4 regions of the Rhizobium sp. BK591 genome follow, and region 1 is predicted to be linked to each of the others. Evidence: predicted binding sites of a transcription regulator. Region 1 holds the regulator's gene; each other region holds the start of a gene.
What was found. The regulator LexA, encoded in region 1, represses DNA repair genes until DNA is damaged. The targets are predictions, from matches to a motif close to TGTTCNNNNTGTGTTCNG.
Positions count from the first base shown of each region.

Region 2: the regulator LexA is predicted to act here: its motif matches at 1,390-1,407, upstream of FHX10_RS12570 (DUF3072 domain-containing protein).
Region 3: the regulator LexA is predicted to act here: its motif matches at 1,921-1,938, upstream of FHX10_RS35255 (ImuA family protein).
Region 4: the regulator LexA is predicted to act here: its motif matches at 1,429-1,446, upstream of FHX10_RS24930 (PA0069 family radical SAM protein).

Region 1 covers NZ_JACIAZ010000003.1:795,306-798,510, forward strand. Annotated here, with positions in the region: gene FHX10_RS17240 (ComEC/Rec2 family competence protein) at 1-1,099, shown strand, start outside; gene lexA (transcriptional repressor LexA) at 1,080-1,799, opposite strand; gene FHX10_RS17250 (VOC family protein) at 1,997-2,893, shown strand; gene kdsA (3-deoxy-8-phosphooctulonate synthase) at 2,890-3,205, shown strand, end outside.
Region 2 covers NZ_JACIAZ010000002.1:1,152,646-1,155,850, forward strand. Annotated here, with positions in the region: gene FHX10_RS12565 (PHB depolymerase family esterase) at 1-714, shown strand, start outside; gene FHX10_RS12570 (DUF3072 domain-containing protein) at 1,158-1,373, opposite strand; gene FHX10_RS12575 (LysR family transcriptional regulator) at 1,615-2,526, opposite strand; gene FHX10_RS12580 (SDR family NAD(P)-dependent oxidoreductase) at 2,626-3,205, shown strand, end outside.
Region 3 covers NZ_JACIAZ010000005.1:418,204-421,408, forward strand. Annotated here, with positions in the region: gene FHX10_RS23955 (DNA polymerase Y family protein) at 1-1,045, opposite strand, end outside; gene FHX10_RS35255 (ImuA family protein) at 957-1,901, opposite strand; gene FHX10_RS23965 (metallopeptidase family protein) at 2,063-2,500, shown strand; gene FHX10_RS23970 (DUF1737 domain-containing protein) at 2,523-2,729, opposite strand; gene FHX10_RS23975 (HpcH/HpaI aldolase/citrate lyase family protein) at 2,729-3,205, opposite strand, start outside.
Region 4 covers NZ_JACIAZ010000006.1:91,606-94,810, reverse strand. Annotated here, with positions in the region: gene moaB (molybdenum cofactor biosynthesis protein B) at 1-331, shown strand, start outside; gene FHX10_RS24940 (hypothetical protein) at 354-668, opposite strand; gene FHX10_RS24935 (glycosyltransferase family 2 protein) at 857-1,375, opposite strand; gene FHX10_RS24930 (PA0069 family radical SAM protein) at 1,515-2,672, shown strand; gene FHX10_RS24925 (ribonuclease HII) at 2,949-3,205, shown strand, end outside.

The DNA.
Region 1 (3,205 bases):
TCGGCGCGTCCGCGAGAATGCCTTCCTGAAGCTGCCGATCGTCAGGCCTTTCGTCGCGGTTGCGGGGTTCTTCGGCGGTGTCTTCCTGACCTCGCTGATCGGCGGTTTCTCCACCGCACTGTTTTCGATCGAGCATTTTCATCGCCTGACCGCCTACGGCCTGCCGGCAAACCTCGCGACGATGCCGATCATCTCCTTCATCATCATGCCGGCCGGGTTGCTGGCGATGCTGCTCATGCCTTTCGGTCTGGACGTTTTGCCTTGGAAGATTGTCGGATTCGGCCTCGATCTGGTGATCGCCGTCGCCAAGACCGTGTCCGGCTGGGGTGGCGACATCGGCATCGGCCGCTTGCCCGCCTGGTATTTCGCGGTCGCCGTGGCAGGCTTCCTGCTGCTGACGCTGCTCCGCACTCGGCTGCGCCATATGGGCACGTCGATCATGTCAGCCGCAACGCTCATCCTGCTGCTTCTGCCGGTTCCCCGGCCGCCGGATCTGGTGATTTCGGAAGATGGCAGTCTCGTCGCGGTCGTCGAGGCGGCGGCAATGGCCTCCAACCGTGAAAACCCGCCGGATTTCATCTTCGACCAATGGCAGCGCGCGCTGGTCCTGCCGGCGCATGACCCGCCGAAGATGCTGGATGGTCCTGCTGTCCCGCCAGCGGGAGAGGACCGCCGCGTCAAGCTCTCCCGCGATCAGCAGAACGAAGCGAGGGCGGCGATGCGGGCGGCTGCAGCCGGCGGTGACGCAAACCGCTTTTCCTGCGTCAAGAAGGCCTGGTGCATATCAAGGCTTGGCAACGGTCATGTGGTCGCCGTCATCGACAATGCCGCCTATCTCGCTCCGGCCTGCGATGCGGCCGATATCGTGGTAACGTCGGTCCGCCTGCGTTTCAACAGCTGCCGCTCAGGCGCGACGCTCTTCACCGGCGAGACGTTGCGCCGGACCGGTTCCGTCGAGCTGCGCTTCGCGGAGGCCGGCATGGAGGTCACAACCGCATTCGATGATCTGTGGCGGCCATGGATCCGCCATCGCGCCTATGACTGGCGCAGCAACAGCTTTGTCGAAACCGGCCAGGGTGTTAGTGATAGCGGCGAATAAGGCCGACGAGTTTGCCCTGCACCTTGACGCGGTCTGGCCCGAAGATCCGGGTCTCGTAAGCCGGGTTGGCCGCTTCCAGCGCGATCGAGGCGCCCTTGCGGCGGAAGCGTTTGAGTGTCGCTTCTTCGTCGTCGACGAGAGCAACGACGATGTCGCCAGGGCTTGCGGTGCTGCCATTGCGGATGATCACGGTGTCGCCGTCGAAAATGCCGGCGTCGATCATCGAATCACCCTTGACCTCCAGCGCGTAGTGTTCACCGGAGCCGAGCATATCGGCCGGAACGACGATGTCGTGGGTGTTGTTCTGGATTGCCGAGATCGGAACGCCGGCGGCGATGCGGCCCATGACCGGCACGGAGACTGAGTTGCCATTGTCGGCGACGGGTTTTGCAGGAGCGGGAGTGGCGACCGACCGGGGCTTGCCCAGGCTGCCCTCAATGACGCTCGGCGAAAAGCCGCGCCGGGGCTGGATGCTGGGGCTATAGGCCTCCGGAAGCTTGATGACCTCGAGTGCGCGGGCCCGGTTCGGTAGGCGGCGAATGAAGCCACGCTCCTCGAGCGCCGTAATCAGCCGGTGAATCCCGGACTTCGAAGCGAGATCCAGGGCGTCCTTCATTTCGTCGAAAGACGGCGGAACGCCGGATTCCTTCATGCGCTCATGAATGAAGAGGAGAAGCTCCTGTTGTTTGCGCGTGAGCATCGACGTTGTGACCTCGTGATTGAAACAAATCCAGAACAGACACTATATGTTCCATATGTGTTCCGCAAGTAGCTAAATTTCCGTAAAACTTGGCGCCAACTCGTTGAGATTTTTATTTTCATTTGCCGGATTGGCCGACAAGTCTTGCCTTGGGCGGCACTGTCGCACATCTCTGCCGTGTCAGGAGAGGGGATATCATGAACGAGCATTCCGCCAAACCACGCCCGCTGGATCATGTCGTGCTGCCGGTCGTCAATATCGATCTGGCGCGCGAGAGGCTCGGCAAGCTGGGCTTTACCGTTGCCGCCGATGCGCGTCATCCCTTCGGAACGGAGAATGCCTGCGTCTTTTTTGCCGATAAGACCTATCTGGAGCCGCTCGGGATTGCGAGCGTTAGGGAAAGTGAAGCATCGGCGCGGCAAGGCAATGTCTTCACCGCCCGCAACCGCGCCTTCCGATTCCGCTGCGGCGAGGAAGGGCTTTCGGCGGTGGCCTTCGGCAGCGAGGATGCCGATATCGATCATCGGAATTTCGTCGGCGACGGAGCGAGCGCCGGCGAGATGCTGGCGTTCAGCCGGCCGATGACGATGCCGGATGGTTCTGAGAGCATTGCCGGCTTCAGGCTGGCCTTTGCCGGCGACCTGCGCGCGCCCGATCTCTTTCTCTTCACCGTCGAGCGCGTCAATCCGCTGCCGGCCGACCGCAGCGCGCTGGAGGCGCATGCCAATGGCGTCACCGGCATTGCCGAGGTGGTGCTTTGCGCGCCCGATGCGGCTGCCTTCGCCGCCTTCGTCAGTCTTGCCAGCGCGCAATCGGCAGTCGAGAAAACCGGTTTCGGCGTCACGATCGCGGCGTCGAATGTGAAAATCAGCCTGATGACGCCGGAGGGTTTGGAGGCCTATTTCGAGGTCGCTGTCCCATCCGCCGACCGCGGCCTGCGCGGCCGGGCGATTCTCTTCGCTGTCGCCGATCTTGCCGTGACAGAAGCGCATTTGGCTGCTAACGGGGTGACATATACGCGCAAGAACAATCGCATTCTGGTGAAGCCCGCGCCCGGGCAGGGCACGCTTTTCGCCTTCGAGGAAACACGATGAGCACAGATACGAATTCCCAAGTCAAGATCGGCGAGGGCCAGGGCCAGGTCACCTTTTCCAACACCGGCCGCCTGTCGCTGATTGCCGGCCCTTGCCAGATGGAGAGCCGCGACCACGCCTTCATGGTGGCCGGCACGCTGAAGGAGCTTTGCGGAAAGCTCGGCATCGGCCTCGTCTACAAGAGCTCCTTCGACAAGGCAAACCGCACTTCGCTTTCGGCCGAACGCGGCATCGGCATTGAAAAGGGCATGGAGATCTTTGCCGACCTCAAGAAGGAATTCGGCTTTCCCGTCCTGACCGACGTTCATACCG
Region 2 (3,205 bases), on a different contig from region 1:
GGTTTCGTTCTTCTCTATCCACAGCAGAAGAGAGCAAACAATTCGCAAGATTGCTTCAACTGGTTTCGACCAAGTGCCGTCGCGCGAGACCGCGGCGAGGTCCGTTCGATCAAGCAGATGATCGAGCACCTATGCGAGCGACATCGCATCGACCGGTCGAGGATCTTCATCGCGGGGCTGTCCGCCGGCGGGGCGATGACGGGCGCACTTGTCGCGATCTATCCCTCACTGTTTGCCGGCGCCGCAATCATCGCCGGCATGCCATTCGGATCCGTCCGCGACGCGATGTCGGCCCTGCGCGCGATGAAGTCAGGCGCGACGCCGCCACCGGGCGGATGGGGACGGCCGATCGCCGAGATTTCGCCAGAAGTCAGGGCATGGCCTCCGATAACCATCTGGCAGGGCATGGAAGACCGGGTGGTCAAGCCCGCCAATGCGCTCGCTTGTGTTGCTCAGTGGCTCGAAGTTCAGGGCATTGTAGAAAGCAGCGGCCGCTTGGAGAAAAAACCATGGGGCAGCTTGCAGTCGTGGAAAGTGACCGGCGAGAGGAAAGTGGCCCTCTATTCGGTCAGCAACATGGGCCACGGGCTTCCGATCAAGAAAAGCAAGAGCGTCATAACACCACGATCCGCTGACCCTTATGTGATCCCGGCAGATATCTCGGCTCCAGCTGAGATGATGCGATTATGGGGCTTGTCGAGGTTTCGAGTGTAACCAGTTCGCGGGCATGTTCGACCGCACCAGGCAAAGTCCGGTCGCGATGGGGTCACCTACACCATCTCAGTGCGCGCAATGAAATGCCAGGCTTGTCTTCGAGCAGCTGACAGTGCAGGTGAAGGAAATACCCAGGCCCGGGGATACGAGGTTCGTGAGATGTTGAAGATCGCGATCACGTCATCGCCAATGCAAATGCGGCGGTGGCCGCTTTCGGGTAACTGGGATCCACTATCGGGCCGCGGCCGGAACCAAGATCGGCGAGGGTGCTCGCAGCGACCACCACGCTGGCCAACGGCGTAAATCCTTTGTGGACCAAAAATCACGCGGACTGGTTCGCGTTGCAGCAGCCCTTTTGCCGTTTCGCAATCGGAATACAGTGGGGCGCAAAAGTCTGCCCTCGGCGTTCGGCCTCAATCAATCGGCTACGACAAGACGGCCGCTCATTCCAGATCGAGCGACTGCTTGAGTTCGTCGATCCGCTTGGACGCTTCGGCCTTGGTCAGATCCTCGGCATAGGCTTCAGGCCGGTGCGCCTGTTCCGACAAGGTCTTCAGATAGGACCGCTGCGCGCCGGTCATCGGCTCGTCGCCACTGACCCAATCGTCGGGGTCTTTCTCTGTGTTGGATGATGTCTTGCTTTTCGGATTGTCACTCATAGCGGCCTCCTGAATTCGTTCTCTAAACGTTCCAAGTGGTGCTGCTGTTCCCGCTGTATTCGTCGCGTTGGGCATCGATGGCTCTTGTTCGGACGTAAAGGCGCCCCCGCCGAGCGAGAGGAATTCCGCTCATTGCAACAGCCGCTTGGTCAGTGCCGAAAACGGTGGTCGATCGGTTCGTCCGAGAAAGCAGCGCGCCAGTCCGATAGCCGTCGGCTGACCAGCCCGCCACGACGGGTCATTAGGAATGGGGATCTTCCCGCCATTCGGATGTCGCGCCGAATTCTGAAATGGCAAACGAGATGACGCTGCGCAGGCGCGGCGTCATGCGGCGATCGCGATGATAGATAAGCGACATCGGTCGCTCGCGGAGATGCCAGTCTGGAAAGAGTTGAACCAGCAGGCCTGCCTCGACATCTGAACGCAGCAGAATGGATGGCTGCATGATCACTCCCAGGCCCGCGCGCGCGGCCATGCGCACGGCCTGACCGCTATTGACGGTGATCGACATCCGCGGAATGACTTCGACCTTAACGTCGCCGTTCGCCAGCTTCCATGGTGACCGCGCTGCCGGGGCAAAGCCGATGGCATCATGGTTGGCCAGGTCACTTGGATGACCTGGTATGCCCCTTCGAGCAAGGTAGTCTGGTGCAGCGCAGATCATCATCTGGTAAGGGGCAAGACGGCGCGCGATCAAGCGGCTATCGGGCAACTCGCCGATACGGAAGGCAATATCGAATCCTTCGTCGACAATATCGACATTGCGATCCGTCAAGGTAATATCCAGCGTGACATCCGGGGCAAGCGCGCGGTAGCGCTGCAGTCTCGGCATCAGCATCTCTGCGCCGAACGTCGTCGGAGCCGTCATCTTCAGCTTGCCACGAGGCTCTGCTTGCAAAGCCTCGGCATCCTGATCGGCAATCGCCACGCGCTCCAGAATATCTCGGCACTGTTCGACATAGCTGGCGCCGAAATCCGTCAGGCTCTGACGGCGGGTCGTCCTGTTCAGAAGACGCGTTCCGAGGCGCTCCTCAAGTGCTGCCACATGCTGCCCAACCATTGCCGGTGACATCCCGAGCTTCCCGGATGCGGCACTCATCGAGCCCTCTTGCACGGTTGTCACGAATACCTGCATGGATCGGAAGAGGCCCATTCGATAGCTCTGCTTTTAAATAATGATATTATTTTCGCGATTATCCATTTGTATGGGTGAAATTACAACTCCTGTGACGCTGCAAACAAGGAGCACGACATGGCGCAGAACAGATTCACGGGCAAAACGGTCCTCATTACCGGGGCGGGAACGGGCATGGGGCGGGCCGCCGCCCTTCGATTGGTCGAAGAGGGTGGCCAGGTCGCTCTCATCGGACGCCGGCCCGAGCCGATCAGCCAATTGCAGTCGGAGATCGAGGCCGCCGGCGGCACAGCCATTGCGATCGCCTGCGATATCGCCGACAACGAGGCGGTTGCCGCGGCCGTCCAGACGACGATAACTCGCTTCGGCAAACTGGATGCCCTCTTCGCCAACGCCGGCGTGCTTGGCGAGTTCAAGCCATTGGCTGTCACGGAAGCGGACGAATTCGACGCGCTGATCGCCACCAATCTGCGCGGCACCTTTTTCACCATCAAGCAATGCCTGCCGTTTCTGGCCGACGGTGCGATCCTCATCAACGCCTCCTGGACGGCTGGTGGCGTGATGCCCGGCGCCGGAGCCTATGCCGGCACGAAGGGTGCCCTGCAGGCGATGATGCGCACCCTTGCGGTGGAACAAGGCCCACGGAACATCCGCGTCAACGCCATAAACCCTGGCATCATCCTGACGCCGATGGCCG
Region 3 (3,205 bases), on a different contig from region 1:
CTTCGTTGAAGGAATCGTGCCGCAACACATTCAACCGCAGGATCTCGAAACCATAGCCGGCATCGAGATCATCATAGACCGCCTGCAATCGCTCGGAAAAAAGCCCGGCAATGAGCTTTGGTTCGCGCAGCGGCTGCGAAGCGCCGACGGAGATACGAAAGACCCTGCCGTCGACGCGGAACAGGACCAGTTCGAACACCCGCCCGCCAGCCCCTCGCGCCTCCAGCGACGGCTGCAGCGACATGGCGACCTGCCTGGTGACGGCAAGGATCTGCTCTTCCGTCCCGATGGGCTCCATCAGCCGGCTTTCGGCCGAGAGGCTGGCGACAGGACGCCGGGGAGAAACCGGCTCTTCTTCATGCCCCAGCGCCTGGTCGAGACGCAGAAGCAGCTCCGGCCCGAACCGGCGGGTTAGCGGCGCTCGCGGCGCATCGATGACATCGCCGATATATTTCAGGCCGAGCTTCTTCAGAGCATCGACGGTTTGTCCTTCCAGCCGCAAGGCTGTAACCGGCAAGGACACCAGCACATGTTCCGCCTCTTCGTCCTCGATCACGCCACTCTGCCCGAAGCGGGACACCGCCCAGGAAAGGCCGGGCGATGATGAAATCGCGCCCCGTGCATCGAACCCCATATGAAAAAGCCGCGACAGCACATCCCGAAGAAGCGCCTTTTCACCGCCGAACAGATGGGCGCAGCCGCTAATGTCGAGAAACAGACCGTCCTTGCCGTCGAATGCCACCAGCGGCGTATAACGGTCGCACCAGTCGGCAATTGCCTCCAGCAGCCGGCGGTCGGCCGCCGGATCCTCTTCCGCGACCTCGAGCATTGGATACATGGCGCGCGCTTCGGCAACGCCCAAATCCTTCCTCAACCCCAGCCTCTCGGCCAACTCGTCCAGTGCCGTCAGCCGAATGGCATTGTTGAGCTTGCCGGAACAGACGATAGGCGGCGTCTCAGGACGCCCTTTCGAACGCCAGGAGAGCCCCCATCGTTTGCGGGCGATGCGGTCCGTTGGCAGATGCGGGAAGCTGAGCGCCAGAATGCGCTGACTGTTGGCCTGGAGGACGAACGAGGTTTGGTTCGGCGACAGGGAGAAATTCGCGTTCATGGGGATTCCACTCCAGAAGAAAGGAGAGCGGAGCCGGATTGCGGCTCTTCTCCAGCGTGAGACGGAAAATCGGATTGCCGATGCTGCCGGAAAGCCTCGATCCGTCCGGCAACGGCCGTAGACCGGCCGGGGCCGGTTCGACATGCAGACGGAAAGCCGCACTGCTTGCCTCCTCCGCTCCGGCCTGGCGCACGAGAAAGAGTGGATGGCGGGCAGCCCGCGCCCGAAGACTGAGCCTGCGGCTTTCGGTCAGCCCGAAATGGGCGGGATTGCCTCGCACTTCGAAGATGACGGCCGAGAAGGCAGCGCTTTCCACCGCCGCCTCCACCAGCCAGAGCGCCTCGTCCAGCTTGCGTGGCGCGGCGTGGAGAAACCGCTCCGGGCTCAGTCCGAAATCCCGAAGTCCGGGGGCATAGGGACGGCCGGCCTCCAGCGTGCCGATTGCATCGCCGATCCAGAGCAACGGCAGAAACCTGCCGGCATCCGCTTCCTGTTTCTGCAGCCGTGCGGCAACAGCCATAGCCAGCCCGCTTGCCGCACCGGCATCGCGAGACAGAGCCGAGCGGAATTCGGTGATCGCATCGAGCGGCAGGCCGCCTTCCAGTGCCCCATCGAGGAACTCTATTCCAAACGGCAGGGGCGGCAGAGTGCGCTCCTGGCGGGCCTTGCGTCCTTCCGCCACGGCTTCCCGTTCCGCCGCGGCAAGCGCCGGCGCGGGCTTTCCCTCCAGTCTGGCGATGGTTTCGCGGAGCGCAAAAAGCCGCTCGCGCGCCAGGGCGTGCTGCGCCATGGCGTTCTCCAATCCGTCTTGTTCCTGTTATGTTCTTATAGATTCCAGAGAGCTAATGAAGAGTCAACGGCCATTCTCTATGAATTTATTCCTGCCTTTGATTCCGCACTCGAAAATCGGCGATAAAGGTTCTATATGGGCCCGCAAAGGAAGGAATATTCATGGCCCGCAGAGACCAGAGCGATGATTGGCGGGACCGCCATGCGCCGACGATCAGCACCTTCGAGTCGCTGGCAATGGAGGCCTACAGCCATCTGCCGGATGAATTCCGCCAGCTGACGACCAACCTCACGATCGAGATCGAGGATTTCCCCGATGACGACGTTTTCGAGGACATGGCGCTGGAAACCCCTTTCGACCTGCTCGGCCTTTTCGAGGGCAGGGGCATTTCCGAACGTTTCACGGTGGAAACCGGCGAGATGCCGAACCGCATCCGCCTCTACCGCCGCCCCATCCTCGATTACTGGGCTGAGAACGATGAGACGCTCGGCGATATCATCACCCATGTCCTGATCCACGAGATCGGCCATCATTTCGGGCTGAGCGACGATGACATGGAGCGGATCGAGGCCAGCGCCGAGGAAGCCGCCGAGCGCTAAACCGCGCGTTCGGCAGAACGCGCTACTGCTCGGAGAGCTTCATCTCAGGATCGTAATCCTTGCTTTCGACATGTTTGACGACGGCCTGGCCGCACTGCATCGCGCCGGTTGCGGCATTGAAGGCATAGGTCGGCGAGCCCTCCAGCGACCAGCCCTTGTTGAGGGCGGCGGTAACCTTGTGGCAGAAGGAAGCATCGTCGGGACCGGTCAGGAAGCGGTAGAGTTTCATCACATCGTCTTTCGTGCTGCAGCCTGGCGGGCTGCGATCAGGCGGGCTTTATGAACCAGACTTTCCGCCTGGACAAGATGCAGCCGCTCGATCATCCGACCGCCTGCATTGATGACGTTCAGCCCCTCGGAAGCGGGATCGGCAAAGGCTGATATGATCGCCTCCGCTTCCGCAATCGCGGCCGGATCCGGGCCGAAATGGCGATTGGCGGGCTCGATCTGCGCGGGATGGATCAGCATCTTGCCGGTAAAGCCCATGGCCCGGCCCTGCTGACATTCGGCATCGAAACCCTGCTCGTCCCTGAAATCGTTGAAGACGCTGTCGATCGCATCGAGCCCGTAGGCGCTGACCGCAAGGACGACCTGCATCAGCCACGGCACGAGATAGCTCCGTCCCGGCTGCGGCAGCACGTCGGTTTCCTTGCGCAGGTCGTTGAGCCCGACGACGAGACAATCGAGCCGCGAGCCCGGCGTGCG
Region 4 (3,205 bases), on a different contig from region 1:
CGTCATCACCACGGGTGGTACCGGCTTTACCGGCCGCGACGTGACGCCCGAGGCGCTGGAGCCTTTGTTCGAAAAGCGGATGGACGGCTTTTCCGCCATCTTCCACCGGATCTCCTACGAGAAGATCGGCACGGCGACGATCCAATCGCGCGCCACGGCAGGCGTTGCCAATGCCACCTTCATCTTCGCGCTGCCGGGTTCGCCCGGCGCCTGCCGGGATGCCTGGGACGGCATTCTGAAAGGCCAACTCGACTACCGCAGCGTGCCGTGCAATTTCGTCGAGATCATGCCGCGGCTGGACGAGCACCTGAAACGCGGCGCGACGAAGTAGACTGCCTGCAAGAGCGGCATTCCTATGTGGCCAGGCCCGGCAGGACGGGCATGGTATCCCAGCTATCACCCGACAGCAGAATGCAGCTTACGCCGTGAACATCCGTGACGATGAGGGTCCAGGTGCCGCTTTCGGCGGCATAGACCTCAAGAATGGCGTTCTGGTTGATCAGTCCGACTGCCGTGAGCTTTTCGGCGAAGTTCTTGTCCAGGAAATTGACGATTTCGGGTCGGCCTGCGCAACTGCGCATCATCTGCGATGCTGCCGAATGCGGATGCGCGATCACCAATATCGGCAATATGACGGCCAGCAGGCCGTAGATCATACCGCGTGTCATGACGCACCTCCTTTCGCCGGGTACCCGGCAGAAGAGGAGATTGTCGCTGACCTGTTCTGCCGTTCACCGGCATTCCATGGCCATTCCGTTGCGAAGCGCGGCGCTTCGACGGCGCCATGTTTGAATTATAGCGCGAAATCCTATTGGGCGCCATCTTTTGCGCGAGCGGTGGGAGGGGATCGCGGCAGCTACCGTGCGGCGCGGGCGACCCAGGACGGAATGAGCTCGCTCGCCAGCCGCCGCGGTTTCTGGCCCTTGACGAATTCGGCAAGCCGCATGCCGCTTTTGGCGGTGGCGAGTGCCAGCTTTTTCGACACCAGGAAACCGAGTTCCAGCGGCGGTACGGCCCGGCCGACACGCTGGAAGAACGGGCGGCGATAGCCCCTCGACGCGGTGAAGCGCGCCGGCAGCTTGTTCAGCGCCACATATTCGGCGATCTCATCGATCCAGCCCGCCTGCGGCCTGGCGCCCGGCTCGACGAAGAGCAGCCATTCGCCGCGCGCCGAGCGGACGATGTCCTTGATATCCCATTGCGAATGGAAGCGGCAGCCGGCAGCGTCGGCCACCCGTGAGGTGCCGTCGCGAGAGCCGTGATCGAGCACGATCACATCGCTCACCAGCCCCTCCACTGCGCCTGCCACCAAGACCGATAAAGTCTGCGCCAGTTCAGATTCCTGATCCTGACATTCGAGAACAACCGTCAACATTGACTGTTTATAATGCGCCGCACAAATTTTTGCCAGCGCCGTTTTCCTTATTTTGTTCTTGCATTGTTCTCATTTTGCCGATAGGAATTTAATCAGCAAAACGGGCGGAGGCGATGGCTTTCCGCCACGGGAGAATCCGATGAGAGAGCAGTCCCTGGCAGGGCAGGCCGCATTCGCGCCTGCCAATACGGCAGATATTGCCGATGCGATGATCGTTTCCTCGGGTCTAAGGGTCGAGGTCGATCGGCGGCGCGGGCGTGGGGCGGGATTGAACCCGACGGGGCGGTTCGAAGCGCTGCAGCGGGAGACCTTCGACGATGGCTGGCAGACATGGGAAGAACTGCCGCCGTTCAAGACGGAAGTGCAGGTCGAGAAGCCGCGCACGGCCATCACCCGCAACGAATCGCCGGATATTTCCTTCGACCGTTCGATCAATCCCTATCGCGGCTGCGAACATGGCTGCATCTATTGTTTCGCCCGGCCGACGCATGCCTATATGGGGCTTTCCGCAGGGCTCGATTTCGAGACGAAGCTGTTTGCCAAGCCCGATGCGGCAAAGTTGCTGGAGCGGGAGCTCGCCAAACCCGGCTACAAGGTGCGGGTGATCGCCATCGGCACCAATACCGACCCCTATCAGCCGATCGAAAAGGAATGGCGCATCATGCGCGGCATCCTCGAGGTCTTGAACAAGGCAAACCATCCAGTCTCGATCGTCACCAAATCGGCGATGATCCTGCGTGATCTCGACATTCTGCGGGAGATGGCAAGCAAGAACCTGGTGCGCGTTGGCATCTCCGTGACCACGCTGGATCGCAAGCTTGCCCGGACGATGGAGCCGCGGGCCGCAACACCGCCGCGGCGGCTGGAGACGATCCACACCCTTGCCGAAGCCGGCATCCAGACGGCTGTGATGGCCGCCCCGCTGATCCCGGCGCTGAACGATCACGAGTTGGAGCGCATTCTCGAATCGGCCAAGGCTGCCGGCGCCGCCGAGGCGAGCTATGTCATCCTCAGGCTGCCGCTCGAGGTCAGCCCGCTGTTTCGTGATTGGCTGCTGCAACATTACCCCGATCGTTACCGGCATGTGATGTCGCTGGTGCGCTCGATGCGCGGCGGCAAGGATTACGATGCCGAATTCGGCAAGCGCATGAAGGGCGCCGGTCCTTATGCCTGGCAGATCGCCAGGCGATTTGAGATGGCAGCCCGGCGTTTCGGCCTGACGCGACGCAGCGTGCCGCTGCGCGACGACCTGTTCGTGCCGCCCGACGGCAGCGGCGTCCAGCTGTCGCTTCTTTGACCTTTTGTTTTACGCAGTTCAGGCAAACCGCTTCGCGCTTTGCCGGGAACTGCTCTCTGGCCTTTACGCAATTCCGAACGGAAAACCGCTTCGCACTTTTCCTGGAATTGCTTGTAGCTTGCGCATCGGCTTCTCGATAGAACCGCCCTGTCTTCGAGCCCCGAGCGCAATTCCCGCGGATGGCCTTGACCGCCACCATCCGCCGGACCGGTCCCCGGCCGCCGCCCTGATCCGGGGACTTGCGGGAAATCGGGTTGGCGTGCGAGGTTCAGCCGCATGAAACCTCGCACGCCACCCGATTCTCCCCTGCTTTTCGACACGGTTCCGCTCGTGCCGGATTTCAAACTCGAGCTCAAAGCCCGCAGGGCCGGCCACTGGCCGGTTGCCGGCGCCGACGAGGCAGGCCGCGGGCCGCTGGCCGGGCCTGTGGTCGCCGCTGCCGTCATCCTCGATCCCAAACGCATCCCCGAGGGTCTGAACGATTCCAAGCAGCTTTCGGCGCAACGGCGCGAGGAACTGTTCGCGCAGATTCT